Sulfuricurvum kujiense DSM 16994: one gene and its partner. Each later gene encodes a partner of the first gene's protein in a complex. Links are inferred from orthologs where the notes say so. Each region holds a gene or a part of one and is shown on either strand. Other genes may lie near its edges.

Region 1 (11,221 bases):
CTCCTCTTGTGTAGCATTTTCACCCAATGCAAGCATCGCCATCGATTTGGCTTTTTCACCCAATGTAAGCCATTTTGCGGTATGGATCATAGAGGTGTTGCACGATGATTTATAGAGCGATTCGATCGCACCGCAGTGGGAGTGGCCGCAGATAATGATTTCGGAGACGCCCAAAACCAAAACGGCATATTCGATCCCTGCAGCGGTGGAGTGAAAGTCTTCATCCGGTTTATACGGGGCGACAAAGTTACCGACGTTGCGGACGACGAAAAGATCACCCGGGTTCGATTGAATGATAAGGTCGGGAATAACGCGTGAATCTGAACAGCCGATAAAAAGGGCTCGGGGATTTTGGCCCTCTTTAACCAGAGTAAGGAGCTGCGCTTCATTTTTTTTGAAGTAGGTTTGTTGGAACGTTTCGTTACCGTCCGCAAACTCTTTGAGACGCTGAATACTCAAATCAGCGGCATTTTTGCTTAACGGCACTCTTCAATCCCCAAATATTTAATAATGGCATCGTACACTTTTCCCCCTTCGCGGTCACAATCGTCATGGTATTCGATCGTAATCATTCGTTTACCTTCGGTGACGGCTCCACCGTAGATATTGGGTTTTAATGAACACAGCTGAGTACATTCGGAAATCGCTTTTTCTATGAGCTGATGTTCTTCTTCGGTGCTGTAAGCAAGAGAAAGCTTTGTGTATCGCTCTTCGGATTTATGATCGGCAACAATAGAACATACTGGCATAAAAGATCCTTCGTTTTGATTTCGTTATTATACGAAATTTAGGTTAAAACCACTCTAATAACTTGTTTACTTCGTCAATTTCGTAACATTTGACGGCAGTTTTTTCCAACGGTTTTTTAGGAACCAGCGCTTTGGTGATCTGTTGGGATGCCGCCTCTTTGAGCCGCTGATCGAGTTGATACACCTCACGGATATCTCCGACGAGGGAGACTTCGCCGATGAATACCGTCTCTTTGGAGATGGCGCGGTTGCGAAAACTGCTGATGATGGCGGCGAGGATCGCTAAATCGGCGGAAGTTTCGGTGATTTTGATCCCTCCCGTGATATTGATGAAGACATCGTAGCTGTTGAGAGGTATTTCGAGTTTACGCTCCAGCAATGCCAGAAGCATATTTAGTCGGTTGTTCTCAAACCCGGTCGCCTGGCGTTTCGGATTGGGAGCATGGGTATCGCTCACCAGAGCCTGTACTTCGAGAACTATCGGGCGGGTCCCCTCCATGATAACGGTGAGTGCGGAACCGCTTTGGGATTTGGTGCGGTTGAAAAAGCGCGATGAGAGGTCTTTTGCCGATACGAGCCCGTCATGACGCATCTCAAATACCCCGATTTCGCTGGTAGGGCCGAAACGGTTTTTAAATCCGCGCAAGATTCGTAGTTCATGGCCGCTGTCCCCTTCGAAATACAAGACGACATCGACCATGTGCTCCAACACGCGAGGTCCTGCGATGGAGCCTTCTTTGGTGATATGTCCGATGATGAAGATGGCGATGCGGCGCTCTTTGGCGATTCGCATCAGATCAAAGGTGATCTGGCGCACCTGCGTTACCGAACCGGGTGCGGAGGCGATGGTTTCGGAATAGAGGGTTTGGATCGAGTCGATGATGATACACTCATACGCTCTCTCATGCAGCTCTGCAAGTACCTGTTCGAGCCGTATCTCGGCGAGGAGGTAGAGATTATCGACATTCGCTCCCAGACGGTTTGCCCGCAGTTTGATCTGTCCTTCGCTCTCTTCGCCGCTGACGTAGAGGACGTTACGGCGCTGTTTCGCGAGGTTGGAGCCGATTTTAAGAAGCAGGGTCGATTTTCCGACTCCGGGACTTCCGCCTATGAGGACGAGTGAACCCGGTACGACGCCTCCGCCGAGCACCATGTCGAGTTCGGCGTCGTCACTGCTGAAGCGTTCGGTATGCTCTTCGACGATTTGGGTGATCTCTTTGGCTTTTACTCCCCCCGATGGCGAAGAGGTAGAGGTGAGTTTGATCACCTCCTGCTGCGCTTCGCTGAGCTCTACAAAACTGTCCCATCCGCCGCAGTTGGTACATTTCCCCATCCATTTCGGGGTGGTAAATCCGCAGTGCTGGCATTCGAAGAGGACGTTTTTTTTCTTTGCCATTATTTTGCCGTTTCTTCCCCGAATATCGCATCCAAAATGCCGTCCACAAATTCGTATTTGTCAAATGGTATCAGATGCTCCGGCTGTTCTCCGACACCGATGTAGAGGATCGGAAGGGATAGGGCATAGGCAATAGAGAATACCGATCCCCCTTTGGCGGTTCCGTCGAGTTTGGTAATGATGATGCCGTCCACCCCGATCATTTCGTTGAACGCTTTGGCCTGAGCGATGGCGGAGCTCCCCTGTGTACCGTCGAGGATAAGAATTTTTCGGTGAGGGGCTCCCGTGTGGGCCTTGTCACAGATACGGACGATTTTTTTGAGCTCATTTCCCAAATTGGTCTGGGTATGAAGCCGTCCCGCCGTGTCAATAATGACCTGCTCGAATCCCCGTGCTTTGGCCGATTCGATCGTATCGTACGCAACGGCGCTCGGATCATGCCCCTGACGGGAGGATACGATAGGGACGTCCAGTTTGTCCGCCCAGCGGGTGAGCTGCTCGATAGCGGCGGCACGGAACGTATCTCCCGCTCCGAGGATTACCCGCTCCCCTTTGTTCAGATGGTGTTGCGCCAGTTTAGCGATAGTCGTCGTTTTTCCCGCACCGTTAACGCCGATGATGAGGGTTACGGTCGGTTTGTTCGGATTGTCCGGCAATGAATTTTGAGCATAGGCTAGCGTTGCGAGGAGTTTGGATCGCAGTTGATCGCGGGTAATATCGTTTTGATAGAGCTCTCGAAGAATAATTTCGACCAGATCGTACTCGACGTCGGCTTCGAGAAGGATATTCTCGAGCTCATCTTTAGATATTTTTGCTTTTTTTTCCGGTGCGATCGCGGCAATGGCTTCGATCGTCTTTTGCAGCCCTTTTTTGATAAAACTGAACATAGTTATTTCCCTAATGCCGCGGCGATATCGTGATCAATAATCTCTTCCTGGGTCGCTCCGGCGTAATGGGTGACGTATTCGCCGTTATGATAGAGAACCATCAACGGAATCGGGAACTGCTGTCCTACGCCGATAGTGGATGCGATGGCTCGGGCGAGATTCTGATTGTCGGCCTTGTTGCTGATCAGGTATTGTCCCCCTTTGTATTTTTCACGAAAGGCTTCAAGTTCCGCATTGCTTTTGTCCTCTTCGATGGTGATACCCATAATGATAAGATCGTCACCGTATTTTTTCTGCAAATTGCCCAAATGCATTACTTCGGCTTGGCACGGAGGGCACCAAGTCGCGAAAATATCGAAAAGCACTACTTTGTCTTCACCCGCATCAAGCGTGAAATTGGTACCTCTTTTTTCAACGTTGTAGCTTTTTCCTTGGGTATCCATCAGGGTGAATTGGGCGGTTGAGACCATTGCTTCGTCCGCAGATTCTTTTTTATTACATCCTTGAAACGCCAAAGCTAAAACAAACAGCGAGATTAAAAAATGAGATATTCGCATACAAAACCTTTTTTAGAGTAAAATAATGAAGATTATAACGAAGCAAAGGTAAAAAGTGTCCAAAAGCGATTTTAGAAATGACTGCCTTAAGCGGTTAAAGGCTCTTAGCCCGTATACTAAAAAATATCGTGACGCTAAAATACGATCGTTACTCGAAGATGTCCTTAACGGTCTACGGATACAGCGCATCCTGTTTTATTGGCCGATGGGATTTGAAGCGGATCTTCGAAAAACAGTTTATTCTCTTCGCCCTAAAAAAGATGTATATCTGCCGTTTATGGATGGCGTCAGTTTCAAAATGGTACCATTTAGATACCCGTTGGAACATAAGGCTTTTGGGATTTATGAGCCTCGGGATTCGTATAGAAAATATAATTTAATAGATGTAGCAATTGTCCCTGTAGTAGGGGTAGACGGGTCACTGCGCCGAATAGGTTTCGGTAAAGGGATGTATGATCGATTTTTTCCGACCCTGAAAACGAAACCGTTTACAATATTTATTCAGTCTTGCGCGTGTCGAACGATGCAAAATGTATGTGATGATTATGATGTGCAAGGAGACCTGCTCATTACCCCTCATGGGGTACAAAGCATGAGGAAAACCAATGTTAAACGAACTACTCGTAGGGGGCGGAGTCGCCCTCACCAGCGGGTTGGTCGGATTTTTAATTTCAAAAAAGATTACCGCAACACAATTTGATCTTTATCTGGAACAGGCGAAAGCCAAAGCCAAAGCAATTGAAAATGAAGCACAGATGATTTTAGAGCGTGCTTCACTGCGTTCCCGAGAGATTGAAAAAGAGGCGCAAAAACAATACGATGAAACGTATGAAAAAGTTAAAAAAGATCTCTCTTCGCGTGAAGATAAAATAGCACATACAGAGCGCGAGTTTGAGATTCTTCGACAAAGCGAAGAGGAAAGAATTGCTCAGGAACGATCGCATATTGAAAATAAACGGCTCAATTTAGAACGTAATGAGCGTACTTTAGAGAAATTAAAAGAAGACTACCGCCAAAAAAGTGAACAGTTAAGGGGAATTGTCGAGCAGCGCGCCGGACTATCGGTGAACGAAGCGAAAACAATTTTGTTAGATCAGGTGCGTGAAAGTGCACGTTTGGAGTTAGCACGCGAAGCACGTCTTTTGGAAGAACAGACCAAAGAGCAGCTGAAGCGCAAAGCCAATTATATTTTAGCGCAGGCAACGTCCCGCTTTGCGGGTGAATATGCGGCTGAACGGCTGATCAGTGTGATCCATCTCGATGATGACGAGCTAAAAGGGCGAATCATCGGCAAAGAGGGACGCAATATCAAGACCCTTGAAATGGTCAGCGGAGTCGACATCATCATCGATGAGACCCCGAATGCCATTATTGTGAGTTCATTCAACCTGTATCGGCGGGCAATCGCGGTGAAGACCATTGAATTGCTGATACAAGACGGACGTATCCAGCCCGCGCGCATCGAAGAGGTGTACCAAAAAGTATGCGATGAATTCGAAGATGCGATGCAGCGCGAAGGGGAAGATATTATCTCCGAACTGGGGATTCAAGGGGTCCATCCTGAGCTTACAAAGCTTATCGGACGGCTCAGATTCCGATCCAGCTACGGTCAAAATGCCCTGGCCCACACTCTCGAAGTTGCCCATTTGGCGGGTATTATGGCTGCTGAAATGGGAGGCGATATCAAACTTGCCCGCCGTGCGGGATTACTGCACGATATCGGAAAAGCCCTGACCCAAGAAAGCGGCGGGAACCATGTCGATATCGGGGTTGAATTGTGCCGACGCTACAATGAAGACCCTGTCGTTATCAACGCTATTTATGCCCATCACGGGTATGAAGAGATCAAAAGTATCGAGTGCGCGGCGGTATGTACCGCCGATACCCTCTCTGCCGCCCGCCCGGGGGCACGCCGAGAAGTGCTGGAAAGTTTCTTGAGACGTGTCAGCGAGATCGAAGAGATCGCGACCCAAAAAGCGGGGGTCAAGCAGGCGTATGCGATTAATGCGGGGCGTGAAGTGCGCGTTATCGTCAGTGCGCAAAGTGTCAACGATGATGAGACGGCGTTGATCGCCCGTGAGATTGCTGATGAGATTTCTCAAAAAGTGCAGTTTCCGGGTGAAATCAAAGTGAGTGTCATCCGAGAAAGTAGAGTCGTCGAATACGCCCGTTAGCGGGCCATTTCGACGGCAATCATCCCTCTCAAATCTCCCATTTTATATCCCGTTGCTTTATCGTCAGGGTAAGCGGCGCGAATCGCTTTGGCGAGTTCACCCTCCACATTTCCGTGACATTTCAGACACGCTTCATTATTGATCAGTATCGGTTTGTAATAGACCGCTGCAGTGTCGGACACGTTTACCAGTTCATGCGGCGGGAGCGGCTCGCCGTTTTTTGCCAATGTTTCCCATCGGTTGAGAAGGGCGGCTTCTTGTGGAGTCGGTGCATTGAGCGGATTGCGGTTTTTAAGGCTGAGGCGCTTCATGGATGTTTTGGTCTCTTTGGCGACTTGCTCCGTCAGGGTGAGGGCGTTTTGGGAGCAAAAATTGAGCGCTCCGAGTGCACTGTTGCTTTGCATCTGAATTTTTAGTTCGCCGCCGAGCTTTTGAACCAGTAGGGCAGAGGCCTGATTTCCTTTTGCGATGGCCTGCTCGTCAGCCGAAGAGGAAGCGAGCAGCAACGATGATGCGAGGGTGAGGGGAATAACGATAAAACGTTTCATAAACTATCCTTTTTATAATCAATCGGATAATTCTAACGAATATATGTTAAGGGAGTTTCACCCGCTCAATTTAACTGGTTATCTTCAGAATCATCATACGGATCGAGATGGATGAGAGAGTGGACGGTATCGTCGGGAAAAAGATTTTTAAATGCCAACTCTATCCGGTCTCCTACCATGTGGGCATCATAGAGGGATGTGCTGATACTGAAAACAATGTGGACGCTCAGATAGATATCGCTTCCGGAGCGGCGTGTCCGCAAATCGTGATGGGAACTGATTTCGATTTGGGAGTTTAACAGAGAGTTGATTTTAGCGACACTCTCGGCATCGAGCGCCGCATCGAGGAGCATCAAAATCCCCTCTTTGATCAAAGGAAATGCCGAATAGAGCATATAAGCACTGATCCCGATCCCCAAAAGCGGATCGATCAGCGGGATATCGGTCAGGGCGATCAGTCCGAGTGCAGCCAAGACGGCACCGTTGCTGAGCAAATCGGTTTGGTAATGAAGCGCGTCGGCACGGATGACCATATTTCCGGTTTTGTTGGCGACATGTCGGAGAAACAGCACCAAAGCGGCGGTAATGACGATAGAAGCAATCATAACGATGATGGACGATTCCAAATGCTCGATACTGCTTCCCTGCACGATCTTTGAGATCGATTCGTACAGGATAAAGAGTGCGGAGAGGCTGATAATCGTCCCCTCGATGACGGCGGCTAAGGGCTCGAGTTTGCGACGTCCGTAGTTAAAATGTTCATCCGGCTCTTTGTCGGAGTGGTGGAGGGCAAAATAGTTGAATGCCGAGACGACGAGGTCGAGCAGCGAGTCGATTGCAGAGGCCAAAACGGCGACGGAGCCGCTGATAATTCCGAACGTGAGTTTCAACGCTACCAATACGAAGGCAACGGAACTGGAGATGAGGGTGGCTTTTTGTTCTATACGCATGGCGCCATTTTAGCCTATTATGGATAAAATTATACGACCAAATCGAAGGAAAAACTATGGATCTTACTGCGGTACGCCAAGAACGCTCAAAATGGATGACATGGAAAAATATCGCTCCGTTACGTGAAGCGTTGAATACACTTCCGCAGGTTGAGACAAAGGTTGAGTTAGGCAATACCGTTGCAGTATCAAGCGAAGAAGCGGTTGATAGCGCAGAACTCGAACGTATTGCACGCCTTATGATGCCGTGGCGAAAGGGGCCGTTTGATCTGTTCGGCCTTTTTATCGATACCGAATGGCGTAGTGATCTTAAATACAATTTTCTCCGTCCCCATTTCAATCTCAGCGGCAAAAAAGTGGCCGATATCGGGTGTAACAACGGCTATTATATGTTCCGTTTTCTCGAAGACGCTCCGGCAAAAGTGGTCGGATTTGACCCATCGGCTCTTTTTAAATGCCAGTTCGATTTGATCAACCATTTCGTCAAGAGCGACATTGTCTATGAGCTTTTGGGGGTGGAACACCTGCCGTTTTACGAAGAGAAATTTGACGTTATTTTTTGTCTGGGGGTACTTTACCACCGCAGCGACCCCGTCGCGATGCTCAAATCTCTCGCTCAGGGGTTAGCCGAGGGGGGCGAGATTTATCTCGATACCTTTATCATTGACGGGGACGAGCCTGTCGCCCTGTGCCCGAGCGGAAGCTATTCGAAAATAACCAACGTTTATTTCGTTCCGACACTTAAAGCGCTGGAAAACTGGTGCATCCGTGCCGGATTTACGTCGTTTGAAGTGTTGGGAACCGTGGTGACAACATCGGACGAACAGCGCAAAACCGATTGGATCGAATCGCAAAGCCTTGAAGATTTTCTCGATCCTGCCGATAGTACCAAAACAGTAGAGGGATACCCTGCACCGAAGCGGGGATATGTACGGATTAAAAAGGGATAATTTTGGCAAAAGAGCACTCTGATAATATCGATGAACTGATTCAAGTCGCAATAACACCGCAGACGGCGTTAAATACCCATGAGAGAATCAATACGGTTTACAGCGGCGAAATCGTTAAGATGGAAGCCGGATACGCAAAAGTGATGTTGGAAACGATAGAAGGTATGCGTGCCGATGATTTGGGGCTGGTTCACGGCGGATTTATTTTTAGTGCAGCCGATTTTGCCGCAATGGCGGCGGTTAATGAACCTAATGTCGTGTTGGCGTCATGCAACTGCCTCTTTTTGGCGCCGGTGAGAGTAGGGGATACGGTTACGTTTGAAGCGACTGAACACCAAAAAGAGGGGCGAAAGCGTAACGTAACGGTTCGCGGCTTCGTCCACGAGATCAAAGTGTTCGAAGGGGAGTTTAAAACCGTCGTTACCGAACGTCACGTTCTTCGCTTAGATCTGATGAAAAATATCGATGCTTAAATAGCGCGAAGCCAATAGTCGACGTTGCGCTGTTCCGCAGCGACGGAGGTCGGATTTCCGTGACCCGGGTAGAGCGGTTTATCGATCGTCCATGTGGCAAATCGTTTCAAGCTTTGTCGCATTGCCTCACCGTCGGAATAGGGGAAATCCCACCGTCCGATAGAACCTTCAAACAAAAAATCTCCGCTAAAAATTGCATCGCCGATTTCGATCATGGAACACCCAGGGCAGTGTCCCGGAAAATGGTGAAATTTCACTTCGATCCCGCCGATATCAAATGCTTGATCACCCTCTACGGCGACATCGGGAGTCGACGGCGGCAATCCCGGCATCCAGGTGCTGTTTTGGAGCAGCATCATGTCCCCTTTGGGAGTATAGAGGGGAATGTTTAACTTTTCTTGCAACTCGCTGTTGCTCCAGACATGGTCGAAATGGCCGTGGGTATTTAAAATGGCGACGGGATTTTTGACGTTTGCTATCACCCATTCACTCGCCCCCATCCCCGGATCGATGATAATCTCTTTGCCGTCGATTCTGACAATATAGCAGTTGGTTTGATAGTCGCCCATCGGGCGTTTTAAGATTTCCATAATAGCTCTTTTTTTAGTCGGATTGTAGCATAAATTAAAAAGCAGATTTGTTCAGCTTATCCGATTGAAAACTTGACGTTGGAGAGTTCTTCGGGACGATTTCTGTTCATATCGTATATCCCCTCGAAACTGTAGGGAAACTGCCCGTTGAACTCCCCGATCCTCGCTCCGCTCGCCGTCGTCTCGGCGTAATAGAAATCCTTGCCGTCCATCGTGAGTTTCGCATTTAAAAACGGCACATTGCGGGTGTCGCTCAGATGTACGGCGACGAAAACATGGTGGGGGACATAGATGAAACGGTAATCGATCCCCCGCTCATTCAGCAATGAGGCAAAGAGGTTTGATTTATCATCGCAGTCTCCCCAGTTGCTTTTGACGACGGTGAGGGCATTTCGGCTCGTATAATCGGTGCGGTAGGGGATGGCGGTGACGTAGTCGAAGAGTTTTTGGGCTTCGCACCCGTCGTCACCGTTGCACCCCTGTGTAAGCCTCTCAGCGAGAGGGGCGAGTTCCCCCTCACGTGCCAGATTGGTTTTGATCACCATACCGTTTAGCTCGATGACTCCCCGATCATAGAGGCTTACAAATTGTGAAGAGTTCTTAGGATGATAGGCTCGCAGGTCGCGCGTCTCGACCCATGTCATCGACATCCCCGCATAGGTGAACATTCCGACGACGCTCCCTATGCCGATAAAAGTGATAAACCCGGCTTTTGAGGTTTGTACCGAGCGTGTGGAGGCGATTTTAGCCGATTTTAGAATTTCGCGGTACACCGTAAACGCGATAAGAGCGATTATCGCGATTTTTAGCCACAGATCCATAATGCCTCTTTTGCACTTCGTTTCATACGTTTGACGGCACGCTCGCGCTTGAGCGCCGTGCTTTTGTCATGGCAGCTCTCCTGATACATCAGGGTAACGGGGCGGCGATAGCGGGTGTATTTTGCCCCTTTATCCGACGTATTGTGCTCATGCACCCTTTTATCGATGTCCAGAGCGATCCCCGTATAGTAGGTATCGTCGCTGCATTTGAGGATGTAGAGGGTATAGGCTTTGTCGGACGGTTTCATAAAAGAGAGTATAGCAAAGAAAATTTCATGAGTGGAATACGACACGATATAATGGCACCTATGGAACTCTACAGCACTTTAGAAACACTTTTAACCAATTCCGATCCCAGAGAGAAGATAGCCCTTTTCGGCGATTTTTACGCCGCGTACAATCGCGGTGAGATCACACGGGACATGTCGGCTTCTCCTGTCGTCTTTGAGCACCCGTCTTACCGTGATTTTTGCACCGTAATCGATCCCAAAGAGGTTCCCAGACGGACGAAACTCAACACTTCCCACGGTCAGACGCTCCTGCTCCATGCGATCGCCCATATCGAATACAGTGCGATCGATCTGGCGCTAGACGCTGTGTACCGTTTCCGTGAATGCGGTGAAGTGTTTGAACGTGACTGGCTTGTCGTGGCGGAGGATGAGGTGCGCCATTTCGAGATGATCGAGGGGTTGCTCAAAGAGCTCGGGAGCTATTACGGCGAATATCCGGTGCATGACGCGCTGTTCGAAGCCTCCATGCGCACACTCGATCTGCTGGAGCGGATGGCGGTTGTGCCGCGCTATCTCGAAGCCAACGGACTGGATGCGACGCCGCAGATTTTGACTAAACTGCACCCCTACCGCCATGAGGCGATGATCGCGAAAATCATTGCCGCACTCTATGTTATTTTGGACGAAGAGATCGATCATGTCCGCAAAGGGGATCGATGGTTCGAGTACGCCTGTGCTCACTCGGGAAAAGAGACGTCGAGCTATTTTGAGATCATCGAAAAACACTATCCCAACAGTTTTCCCCGCAAAATCAATATCAACTGCGCAGCACGAAAGATGGCGGGATTCGGTAAGGATGAGCTGAACCGTATTTCGTTTACGAAGTGTTGACTTCT
Region 2 (11,247 bases), 290 kb from region 1 along the record:
TCCCCGTCTATATCCCGCGATCGTCGGCTCGACTTTGGTCATCTCCCGCGTGATCGTTACCGGCTGATTCAACTTGCCGTGTTCAATAGCAAGCAGCGCGGTCATCACTTTTGTCAAACTCGCAGGATGAAGCTCTTTAAACGGCTCTTTGGAATAGAGCATTTGCTTGGACGTCATATCTTTGACAAGAAGCGCTTCGACTTTAAATTTATTCAATTCCGCTTTATCAATCTGTGCCGAAAGGCTAACCGAAAGTCCTAATAAAAGTGCGCTAAATCGTTTTATCATATGTATACCCTTAAAATATGTTTGTAATAATAGTATTCTGAAGCAAAGAGTATGCCACCTATGATAAAATTCGGTTAAAAAAGGGGGATAGGTGCGACAATTCAGACGTTTTTTTACCGCCTTATTTGTCGTAGCAACTTTGATCGGTGCCCTTCATGAAATCATCCACGATCATCATCATGAGATAGGAAACGATGTCGAAGAGTCGTGTCCTATCTACCTTCTCACACATACGTCTGTCGTATTGGTAGACAATATTGGGTTGCAAAGCATTTCAGTATCCTATGAACCTATTATCCTTCCTCTCAGCGTAGAAATTGCTTCTTCAATAATACATACTAAAAGCCGCTCCCCTCCACACGCCTAATCGCAATCACAAACCATACAACTATTTTATTTACCGATTAGGATATCTCTATGCAAAAATTATTATTATCAACAATAACTGCCGCATCTCTTTTAGGAAACGATGCTGAACTTCAGAACTTGAAAACTCAAATGGAACAAATGACGCTAATGATGAAAGCAATGCAGGAAAAAATCAATATTCTTGAGAATGCAAAGCCATCAACGGTTACTACTTCAACGGAATCCAGCACTTCGGCCTCTTTAGCAAAAAGCGCTCAAAAAGCTGCTTCCAATCTTGATCTCTCACTAATCCTTGATGCCTCTTTTGTAAGCCGATCAAAAAAAGATGAAGTTACACAGCATTTTGAACTCCCCAGCGTTGCCCACGGCATTATCGGTTCCCACTCCCATGACGGACATGAGCATGCTACCTACAACGCAGCCAACGGATTTAATCTCAACTATGCCGAAATGGCAATCCATAGCACTGTTGATCCCTACCTCGATGCCGACGCTGTGTTTCACTTCTCTGAAAATAACGTAGAAATTGAAGAGGCTTACTTCACCAGCCGTAATCTACCCTACAACATACGTGCACGCGGCGGTAAGTTTTTGAGCGAATTCGGTCGTCTAAACAACCAGCATCACCATACATGGAGCTTTTCGGATATGCCCCTCGTGTATGAAGCGTTTTTAGGAAATCACGGTATCAACGAAATCGGTGCACAGCTGCAATGGGTTGCGCCGACAAGCAACTATCTAATGTTCGGAATCGAAGCACTGCAAGGGAAAAATGAGGGGATGTTCGGACAAACCGCAATTACTAATCCTTATGATGCTGAAGAACTCCTAAGCGGTTCGACCCATCAGCCCTCTCTTCTCGTCGCCTATGTCAAAACTTCTGCCGATATCGGCGATACTACCATTCTTGCAGGTGCGAGCATTGCCGATGGAAAAAGCCGAATCAATCATTTCAGCGATGAAGAACCTCACGCCTTTGCGGGAGATAGCACCCTTTATGGAATCGATCTGACTCTCAAACACTATTTTGACAGCTATAGTTCACTCACTTGGCAAAGCGAATGGCTGTATCGTGATATGGAAGGGACACAGTTTTCCGACCCTGACGGTGATTTAACTACCGATGATATGCTAACTCCGCGTATGCATAAAAAACAAGCAGGATACTATACTCAGTTCGTTTATGCCCCCGATCAAAACTGGAAAGTGGGGACGCGCTATGACTCTATATACCAAAACGATGTGATCAAAAACGGTATTAACCAAAAGCAACCGGAAAATATGGATCAGTATTCGGCTATGATCGAATACAGTACCAGCGAATTTGCCCGCTACCGTCTTCAGTATACCCATTCAAATGCCCTATTCAATGAAGATGGCTTACGTCAAAACCTCGACTCGCTGATTTTCTCAGTCAATATCGCCCTCGGTACCCACGCAGCCCATGCGTTCTAAGGAAATACAATGCGTATAATCTTTCTATTTTTGGCACTCTTAGTGAATGTCAACGCCAAACTTACCGTTGCGGTAAGTTACCCCTATATCGCCTCCTTAACCCAGAGTATCGGAGGGGATAATGTTCGGGTGGAGACACTTGCGCAGGGAAACTGGGATCCCCACTTTGTCATCCCGAGACCCTCTTTGATTACAAAAGTACGCGATGCCGATCTACTCATTACCAACGGCGCCGATTTGGAAATCGGGTGGCTCCCTCCGCTCCTGAATCGCGCGGCAAATGAACGGCTGAACCAAAAATCAAACCTCCTTGAACTCTCAAAAAAAGTGACCCTCATTGACGTTCCTTCCGATATCAGCCGTGCCGGAGGAGATGTCCATAGTGAGGGGAACCCACATTTTCATCTCGATCCGCGCAATATTCCCCTCCTTGCCGATGCGGTTACCATTTTTTTAAGCCAAAAAGATCCATCTCATGCAACTCAATATCGCCAAAATCTGACTCTTTTTAAACAACAATGGAGCATCCATCTCAAACGCTGGGAGAACCAAATGGCAGCACTTCGCGGAGAGGAGATCATACAATACCATCCTGTATTCAATTATTTTCTCCGTACCTACGGTCTGAAAACCATCGGAACTATCGAACCGCTCGCAGGTATCCCCCCATCATCGGCACATACGATGAAACTTATCACATTAATGAAAGAGAAAAAACCGTATATGATTATGCACGATGTATATCATCCGACCAAAACCGGAGAGTTTATCGCCGATAAAAGCGGAGTAAAACTCGTTCTCCTTCCCCACGATGTAGGGGCAACTTCACGTGCCGATAATCTGGTGAGTTTGTTTGACACCTTGATACAGGCTATGAGATGATTGATCTCTTTTGGATACCGATAACACTCATTATCGCCCTTGTGGCAATTCATGCATGGTTTGGAAAAGGGATTTTAGAGAGGGGGATTATCTTTACTGATCTCTCTATCGCCCAAATGGCGGCACTGGGATCAGCGGTGAGTTTGGGATACGCTCATGGAGAGTACCAAACACTCCTCACTTTGTCGTTTGCACTGGGAACAGGGCTTCTTATCGCGTGGGCAACAACACGGCGTCTGCAGTTGGAAGCATTTATCGGACTTATCTATGTACTGGGCGCCAGCGGGATATTAATGGTTCTCTCCCACAGTGCCGAAGGGATGGAGCATTTCAAATCGCTCCTAGCCAACGATATTCTTTTTACTACCGAAACACAGCTTTACCAATCGCTGCTGCTGTATGGAGCTATTGCTTTGGTGATCCGATTTCTCTACCCGTATACCGACGGATTCGCCCGTGAGGTTCTTTTCTTTACTTTTCTCGCCCTCACGGTCACCTCATCGGTTCAGCTTGCAGGAGTATTGGTCGTTTTTGTCCTCCTCATTGCTCCGGTTCTTGCCGCTTCAATACAGCAGCGATTCGATTCTTATCCGTTTGCTTTATTTTTCGGATGGAGCTTTTCGATTTTTTCCCTTTTTTTAGCTTTTTACACCGACCTCCCCACGGGATATACGATTGTCTTTACAGGTGCTCTTGCTACTCTTGTTGCAATAATCACATTGTCGCCTAAAAAAGATCTGAATTTGTTATAATAAATGATGCAAAGTATAACACCCGCATCTCTTACCGTTACCCAAAAAGATGCACATATGCAAATACTGTGCAGCGGTTCATGGACGATTGAACATCTCTCCGATGCGGCTCGTGAGCTTGAAGCCCTTATTCCCCTCTCTCTTGTCACATGGGATATGAGCGGGATCACCGAAATCGATTCTTCCGGTATAGCACTATGGCAGCTTACTAACCGAACTTTTGAAGAGCGGGGGCATACGTGCGAGACCGTCAATGAGAGAGAAGATCTTTCCCGTCTTTTTCGCCTCCTTTATTCCAAACCTTTTCGTGATGTTCCCATCCCAGCCGTCCCTTCAAGCCTCTACCGATTGGGAAAAGAGACGTATGAAATATTTCGGGGCATCGGTACCTTCTTAGCCTTTTTAGGAGAGGCGTTTATTTTGTTTTTTTATACGCTGCGCCATCCCCGTCTTATCCGGTACCGCTCCATCGGCGTTCACATTTTGGAGACCGGGGCACGCGCTCTGCCTATTATCGCCCTAAGCGCGTTTTTGATCGGGGTCGTTGTAGCCTATCAAAGCGTCGTTCAGCTTCAAAAATTCGGAGCCGATATCTTTATCGTCGATATGATCGGTATCTCGCTTACCCGTGAGCTTGCCCCCCTCATTACCGCTATCGTCGTCGCCGGACGGAGCGGCTCGGCATTCACCGCCCAAATCGGAACAATGAAGATGACCCAAGAGATCGATGCGATGAGAACCATGGGATTTGATCCGTTTACGTTTCTAGTGTGGCCGAGGGTCATCGCGCTGATGATCATTATGCCGTTGCTGATTTTCTTCGCCGATATGGTAGGGATTTTCGGGGGGATGGTGATTGCGCAGGTCCACTCCCATCTAAGTTTCTCCGAGTTTATTCACCGGCTTCAGGGGGCGCTTGCACTCAAACACTACCTTATCGGACTGATCAAGGGACCGTTTTTTGCATTTTTGATCGCTTTTGTGAGTACCTATCGCGGATTTCAGGTATCCATGAATACCGAAAGTATCGGTCAGTACACCACCAAAAGTGTCGTCAATGCCATCTTTCTCGTTATTGCCTGCGATGCGATCTTTTCGGTTTTGCTGACGGAGCTTAGACTATGAACACTCCGATAATAGAAGTCCGTGATGTCGTCACCGTACTGGGCGGGAACCTGATCCATGACCATGTCAGCTGTATCGTACGTCAGAATGAAATTTACGCCCTTTTGGGGGGAAGCGGCTCGGGAAAATCGACGCTGATGAGGGAAATGATTCTGCTGGAACATCCGAAAAGCGGTACCATACGCCTCCTGGGACATGACCTCTCAACCCTATCACCGCTTGAAGCGATGCAGCTGCGCCGCTCATGGGGAGTGCTGTTCCAATCGGGTGCGTTGTATTCTTCGCTCACCGTAGGGGAAAATATTGCCCTGCTCTATAATGAATATACCGATCTCACCCCGAAGCTGATAGAGGAGCTGATTCATTTAAAAATCAATCTCGTCGGTCTCCCTCCCCATGCAAAACACCTTTACCCCTCACAGCTCAGCGGCGGTATGGTTAAACGCGCGGCCCTTGCCCGAGCGGTTGCCCTTGATCCGAAACTCCTCTTTTTGGATGAACCGACATCGGGTCTCGATCCGCTCAGTTCACGCCAATTTGATGAGCTCATTTTACAATTGCGGGAACTTTTAGGGCTTACCATCGTCATGGTAACCCATGATTTGGATACAATTCATCATATTGTGGATCGTTTCACGTTACTGGGTGACAAAAAAGCGATTGCGGAGGGGAGTCTCGAAGAGGTTCTTGCCGTTGATCATCCGATTGTCGATTATTTTTTTCAAAAGGGTCAGCATGGAATCGCGCGTTAATTACACCGCCATCGGCGTCTTTGTCATCCTCTTTACCGTAGCGGTGGTCGCTTTTGGTTTTTGGCTGGGCAAATACAGCCAAGACGAGCGCCTATACCGCCGCTATAAAGTCTATATGACCGAATCGGTCTCGGGGCTTTCCCCGGAAGCGGCTGTCAAATTTCAAGGGGTCGATGTCGGTAAAGTCGAATCAATTCAAATCAATCCCCATAACAGCGAAGAGGTCGAATTAACCCTGAAAATCAAAAAAGAGACTCCGATAAAAACCGATTCGAATGCCATGCTCAAATTTTACGGCATCACAGGGTTGGCATTTATCGAAATTGCCGGCGGTTCGCGACACGCTCCCCTCCTTTCCGACGGGAAAGATACCGTCCTCACCATACCTTCCAGCCCCTCTTTAATCACACGTCTGGATGAATCTCTTAGCAACGTTGCTGCCAAACTCTCCCTTACCCTCGATCGTGCCAATAAAATTTTCAGCGATAAAAATATTGATAATGTCGCCCAATCATTGGAAAATTTACGCTCTTTAACCGCTCAGATCGACGGCTATCAAATTCAAATCAAGTCCCTGCTGGCACAAAGTATCGCTCTAGAGCACAATGCATCCAAATCCTTTGTCGCTATGGGTGAAGCAGCCGGAAGCGTCAAAACCGCTTCGGGCAACTTCAATACCCTGATCCAGACCAAAATGGCGAGTACCCTGGAGTCGCTTGATGCAACCTCTAAAGAGAGTCATAAACTGATCCAAAAACTCGAAGCCTCCCTCGATCACGGTGACTACGATATGCGCGCCATTGCCGCTCCCGCAAGCGGCGAACTCACTACCCTTTTGGAACAGACCCGTACGCTCAGCAATGAGATGGAGACGACTCTGCGCTCTTTGCGTGAAAACCCCTCTGATTTGTTGTTTAAAAAATCCACCCCTAAACCGGGCCCGGGAGAATAACTATGCGCCGATACCCTCTCTATTTCTTTTTTATCTTTATTCTGTTCGGATGTTCGGCTTCGACACCGACAATCAATGAATACACCCTCTTCTCTTCCCAAATCAGCCAACCCAAAAGTCCCCCCATCTCCTCCAAAACCCTCTCCGTCACTTTAAGTAAATCGATCGGATCACTTTTGGGCAAAAATATTATCTACCTCTATGAAAACGGCCAAACCGGCCCTTATTTATACAGCCGCTGGAGTGACACCCCCGCCGCATTGATACAACGCTCACTCCTCGCATCCCTCAATGAAAAAGCTCTATTCGCTTCGCTTTCATCCGCGACTTCCCTGGCACAGACCGATTGGATGCTGGAATCGAATTTGGATGCTTTTTATCATCGATTTTATGACGATAAAAGCGAAGGGTACATCGACATCACCTATCGGCTCGTCGATACCCGTACCAAGCAGCTGCTGGCATCCAAACGTTTTACTGTCTTCTCGCCCGCTGCGAGCATGGATGCAAAAGGGGGCGTAGAAGCACTGAAAATTGCGACCGGGGAGCTTAACCGCCAATGCATCGATTGGCTAACCAAACTTTTAAAGGAGAAAAAATGAATCAAAAAATAGCTATTCTCTGCTCCGGCGGAGATGTTTCGGGGATGAATCCCGCATTGAAACGTTTTGTCGAATACGCCTATGCCCGTAATCTCCAACCCTATTTTGTCCGAAACGGCTACGAGGGGCTTATCGACAATCATATTGTCCCCGCAGACTATCATGATGTCGCCGGAATCATTACCCGAGGAGGGACTAAGATCGGTTCGGCCCGCTCATTACGGTTTAAAGAGGCTTCCTATCGTGCGGTTGCCGCAGAAAATCTCAGGTCTCACGGCATTGACAGACTGATCGTACTAGGAGGAGACGGGAGCTTTCGCGGAATGGAACGCTTCTATCACGAGACCGGGATAGCATTTTGCGGAATTCCCTCAACCATTGACAATGATATCAACGGTACCGATTATTGTCTGGGGGTCGATACGGCGTTGGGAGTCATCAAAGATGCGATTGACCAGATCCGTGACACCGCATCCTCGTTTCACCGGGCATTCGTCATCGAGACGATGGGGCGCGACTGCGGCTATCTTACTTTGATTTCCGCCATTACTTCAGGAGCGGAGCTATGTCTGATCCCCGAACTTCCGGTCGATATCGATGACTTCAAAGGGTGTTTTCAATCCCAGATCGCCAAAGGACGCGACTATTTCATTGCTGTCGTATCCGAAGCGCTTGATAGCAAAAAAGTGGCGGAGTGGTTCGAAAAAGAGTTGGGATTTGAATCGCGTGTTTCGGTACTGGGACATATTCAGCGCGGCGGAAACCCGAGCGTATATGACCGGCTAATGGCCTTTAAATTCGTTACCTACGCGATCGATGCACTATTGGAAGGGAAAAACCATTCCATTATCTGCTACAACAAAAGCCATTTCAATTTTAAAACAATTGACGAAGTCGCATTGCACCCTTACCGCCTAGATGAAGAACTCCTTAATCTGGCACGCGAACAATTTCTTCCAACGCGCTGTCAAATGTAGGGTAGCGAAACGCAAACCCTGCATCTTGCAAAACCCGCGGATAAACTTCTTTGGAATCCAGCATAACACTGGAACCCTCTCCGAATACGAGTTTCACTACCCACTCGGGGAGATCAAAAAACGTAGGTCGATGCAAAATCTGCCCCATAGTTTTGGTCTGTGCCATATTGCTGATCGGTTCGGGCGAAGTAAAGTTGACGCCCCCCTTTATCTCTTTATGATCAATTAAAAATGCCGCCGCACGTATCAAATCGTCCAAATGGATCCACGAGATCATCTGAAATCCGTCTCCCATTTTCCCACCGAGTCCGATCTTGAAAGGGGTAAGCATTTTCGCCATCGCACCGCCTCTCCTGCCGTAAACGACGCCGAAACGCATTGCACAGACACGGGTAACATCCGATTGAGCCTTAAATGCGGCATATTCCCAATCCTGTGCCAATGAGGCTAAAAAATCATCTCCGAAATGGGAAGAAAATTCATCATGTTGATGGTAAGAATCATAAATTCCGACGGCAGAAGCATTTAAAAGAGTATGGGGAGGAGACTCGCACAAAGAGAGGGCTTCGACCAAAGTTTCCGTCGTCTCTAACCGGCTGTTGCGTAAAATTTCTTTATAGCTTTTCGTCCACCGCCCCAAAATATTGGCTCCGGCCAAATTTATCAGGACATCCGAACCCTCCAGCTTTTTAGCGACTGTTTCAGCTGACATCCCGCTGCGTATACTCAGTGCGACAACCTCATCTCCCCTGCTTTCAAAGAAAACCTTCATTCCGCTTCCCACAAATCCGCTTACACCGCAAATTACTATCTTCATATGCTTCCTTTTCCTGCTTGTTCTATTGTAGCTTAAAGGGTGCATGGTATGATTAAAGATATAATTGAATTCACTCTTTAATCCAATTCTAATGGAGTCTCGGCCATGTTCTTCCATTTATTTGTCTATGTTCCCGTCCAAGACGCCGAAAAGCTCAAACAGGCCCTTTTTAATGCCGGAGCAGGAAAATACGAACATTACGATCAATGCTGCTGGGAAGTACGGGGAATCGGTCAATTTCGCCCTTTAACAGGTTCAAATCCCTTCATCGGAGCTCAAAATACGCTGGAAAAAGTGGAAGAGGTAAAAATTGAAATGATTTGTGAAGATGAACAGATCAAGGGTGTTTTAAAAGCGTTAAAAGAGAATCATCCGTATGAAGAACCGGCTTATGGAGTGATAGGAATTAAGACGTTGGAAGATTTTTAAAATTCCCCGAGAGGGGAATGTGGCATCAGCCGCAAGAAGGAACGTTTCCTGAGTCTGAACCGTACATGAACAAGAAATCGCGTAGATCTTGTGCTTGGTTTTTGAATGCTTCACCGTTGAAATATGCAGCAGATTTGTCTTTTGCATGAGCAGCTTTAATTTTTTCGCCACCGTTTGCGAATAGGTCATCCCACTCGTCTTGTGTATGCATTGCTGCACCTTTTGTACCGTTACCGTGACAATTTTTACAGGTTTTCAAATATACTTTTTGACCTTTTTTGTCATCAGCGGATACAGTTGTACTGATCATTCCTACAGCAACTACTGCCGCAAGAAAAAGTGATGTTGACTTTTTCATATATCATTCTCCTAGGAAATTATTGTTTATAAGACACCTTCACCGTTTTCAATAAAAAAATGAAGGTGTCTTGCTACATGAGTATGATATCGGATAAAGGATAAATAGAGGTTTAACAGAATCTGAATTTAATATTCTTTTGATTTATTTTATCAAAAATGTATCAAATTATCACATTGTTACTCGGCATCTACTTCCGGTTCAAATTCCTCTTTTCCTTGGCTTGCACGAACTTCTAAACGGATTTTATCCTGGCGGATTTTTCGGTATGCTTTGTATTGGGCCTTTTTCAACTCATCACCGCTCAATCCCACTTCTTCACCGATCTCTTCAGCAGAAAGCCCCCCCTCGTTCATCATCACCATACGAAACTCTTTCTTCGTTAGATGACGTTTCAGCGATGCATACAACGCCCGCTCATCATCTCCGATCTCTACGGCGCTGCATTCGTAGAGCCGTGCCAATACTTCTCGGATGGTTTTATTCGGGTTGTAGCGAAGCCATAAAGAATTTTCTAACATTAAAATACCTTTGTAATAATCTGTGTGAGGTCTTTCGTATCTACGATAATATTCGCCTCTTTTTTGAGAATCTCTTTGGCGCAAAAGGCGACTCGTGTTCCGGCGTGCGCAAACATGGAACGATCATTCGCCCCATCCCCAACGACCATCGTCTCTTCTTCGGAAATCCCGAAAAGTCCCTGCAAACGCTGCAGCATGTCCCCTTTGGAGAAATCGAACATCATGTCTCCGCCGACAAGGCCGGTCAGGTGTCCGTGTTTTTCATGCAAGACATTGGAAAAATCGGCATCGTATCCTAGGATATGTTTGGCATACGATGTAGCCGAACGGAATCCGCCGCTGAAACAAACGACCTTCATTCCCCGGCTTTTTAGATCGGCAATCGTTTCGACGGCTCCGGGCATATAGGGGAGATTATGACAAATCTTCTCGACCTTTGAAAATTCCAACCCTTTTAGAAGACCGACACGCTCACGCAAACTCTCAAAAAAATCGAGTTCTCCGTTCATCGCCCTCTCGGTTATGGCGGATACCTGTGCACCGATTCCGAGCGCCTCGGCGAAAAAATCGATCGTCTCCCCGTCCATCAGAGTAGAATCAAAATCAAATACCGCTAACTTTATCAAATCATCTTTCCTATTTGTTATAATGACGCAATTATATCCAAAAGGGCCCTTTTGTTCGAAACCTTTATCCATAAACTTCGTCACGACACCTATATTACTCTGGAAACGACGCCGTCGCGCTCTGCCCAGTTTGCCCCCACAATCGAAAAAATCGCCGCTTTAGGGCTGGATAAACTGGTAGACGGGTTCAGTACGACCGACAATCCTCTGGCAAAACTCAAATACAATGCCCTTTTTGCCGCCATGAAACTCCAAGACCGATTCGGCCTCCCGACTTTGGCGACGATGAGCATGCGTGACCGCAACCGCATCGCTTTGCAATCCGATCTTCTCGGAGCCAAC

The links.
Region 2: rny (region 1) and SULKU_RS09435 share a complex: the UniProt entries of both Bacillus subtilis proteins name them as parts of the possible RNA degradosome complex. The link is inferred for Sulfuricurvum kujiense DSM 16994 from one-to-one orthologs.

Annotation. Positions count from the first base shown.
Region 1 is NC_014762.1:1,593,308-1,604,528, reverse strand. What follows is about bases 3,506-6,478. They hold rny (ribonuclease Y), read left to right. Parts: upstream 3,506-4,194; coding sequence 4,195-5,763; downstream 5,764-6,478. Other genes in these bases: SULKU_RS07995 (cation diffusion facilitator family transporter), read right to left, coding at 6,377-6,478; SULKU_RS08000 (Tll0287-like domain-containing protein), read right to left, coding at 5,760-6,311; SULKU_RS14770 (5-formyltetrahydrofolate cyclo-ligase), read left to right, coding at 3,645-4,289; SULKU_RS08010 (TlpA family protein disulfide reductase), read right to left, coding at 3,506-3,589. Also shown: SULKU_RS08030 (carbonic anhydrase), read right to left, coding at 1-486; SULKU_RS08025 (hypothetical protein), read right to left, coding at 477-749; DNA repair protein RadA, read right to left, coding at 793-2,145; signal recognition particle-docking protein FtsY, read right to left, coding at 2,145-3,032; more of SULKU_RS08010, read right to left, coding at 3,035-3,505; more of SULKU_RS07995, read right to left, coding at 6,479-7,261; tRNA 5-methoxyuridine(34)/uridine 5-oxyacetic acid(34) synthase CmoB, read left to right, coding at 7,318-8,211; SULKU_RS07985 (hotdog domain-containing protein), read left to right, coding at 8,214-8,684; SULKU_RS07980 (MBL fold metallo-hydrolase), read right to left, coding at 8,681-9,274; SULKU_RS07975 (transglutaminase domain-containing protein), read right to left, coding at 9,331-10,095; SULKU_RS07970 (GIY-YIG nuclease family protein), read right to left, coding at 10,080-10,343; SULKU_RS07965 (ferritin-like domain-containing protein), read left to right, coding at 10,371-11,216. UniProt on the Bacillus subtilis protein: Endoribonuclease that initiates mRNA decay. Initiates the decay of all SAM-dependent riboswitches, such as yitJ riboswitch. Involved in processing of the gapA operon mRNA, it cleaves between cggR and gapA.
Region 2 is NC_014762.1:1,878,924-1,890,170, forward strand. Bases 6,165-9,163 are described here. They hold SULKU_RS09435 (6-phosphofructokinase), read left to right. Parts: upstream 6,165-7,173; coding sequence 7,174-8,154; downstream 8,155-9,163. Other genes in these bases: SULKU_RS09425 (MlaD family protein), read left to right, coding at 6,165-6,575; SULKU_RS09430 (ABC-type transport auxiliary lipoprotein family protein), read left to right, coding at 6,578-7,177; SULKU_RS09440 (TIGR01777 family oxidoreductase), read right to left, coding at 8,108-8,971; SULKU_RS09445 (YqfO family protein), read left to right, coding at 9,077-9,163. Outside these bases: SULKU_RS09390 (D-alanyl-D-alanine carboxypeptidase family protein), read right to left, coding at 1-288; SULKU_RS09395 (hypothetical protein), read left to right, coding at 380-655; SULKU_RS09400 (hypothetical protein), read left to right, coding at 706-2,112; SULKU_RS09405 (metal ABC transporter substrate-binding protein), read left to right, coding at 2,122-2,994; SULKU_RS09410 (metal ABC transporter permease), read left to right, coding at 2,991-3,746; SULKU_RS09415 (ABC transporter permease), read left to right, coding at 3,750-4,871; SULKU_RS09420 (ABC transporter ATP-binding protein), read left to right, coding at 4,868-5,623; more of SULKU_RS09425, read left to right, coding at 5,607-6,164; more of SULKU_RS09445, read left to right, coding at 9,164-9,400; SULKU_RS09450 (c-type cytochrome), read right to left, coding at 9,426-9,758; SULKU_RS09455 (hypothetical protein), read right to left, coding at 9,938-10,279; phosphoserine phosphatase SerB, read right to left, coding at 10,279-10,905; SULKU_RS09465 (methylenetetrahydrofolate reductase), read left to right, coding at 10,957-11,247. UniProt on the Bacillus subtilis protein: Catalyzes the phosphorylation of D-fructose 6-phosphate to fructose 1,6-bisphosphate by ATP, the first committing step of glycolysis.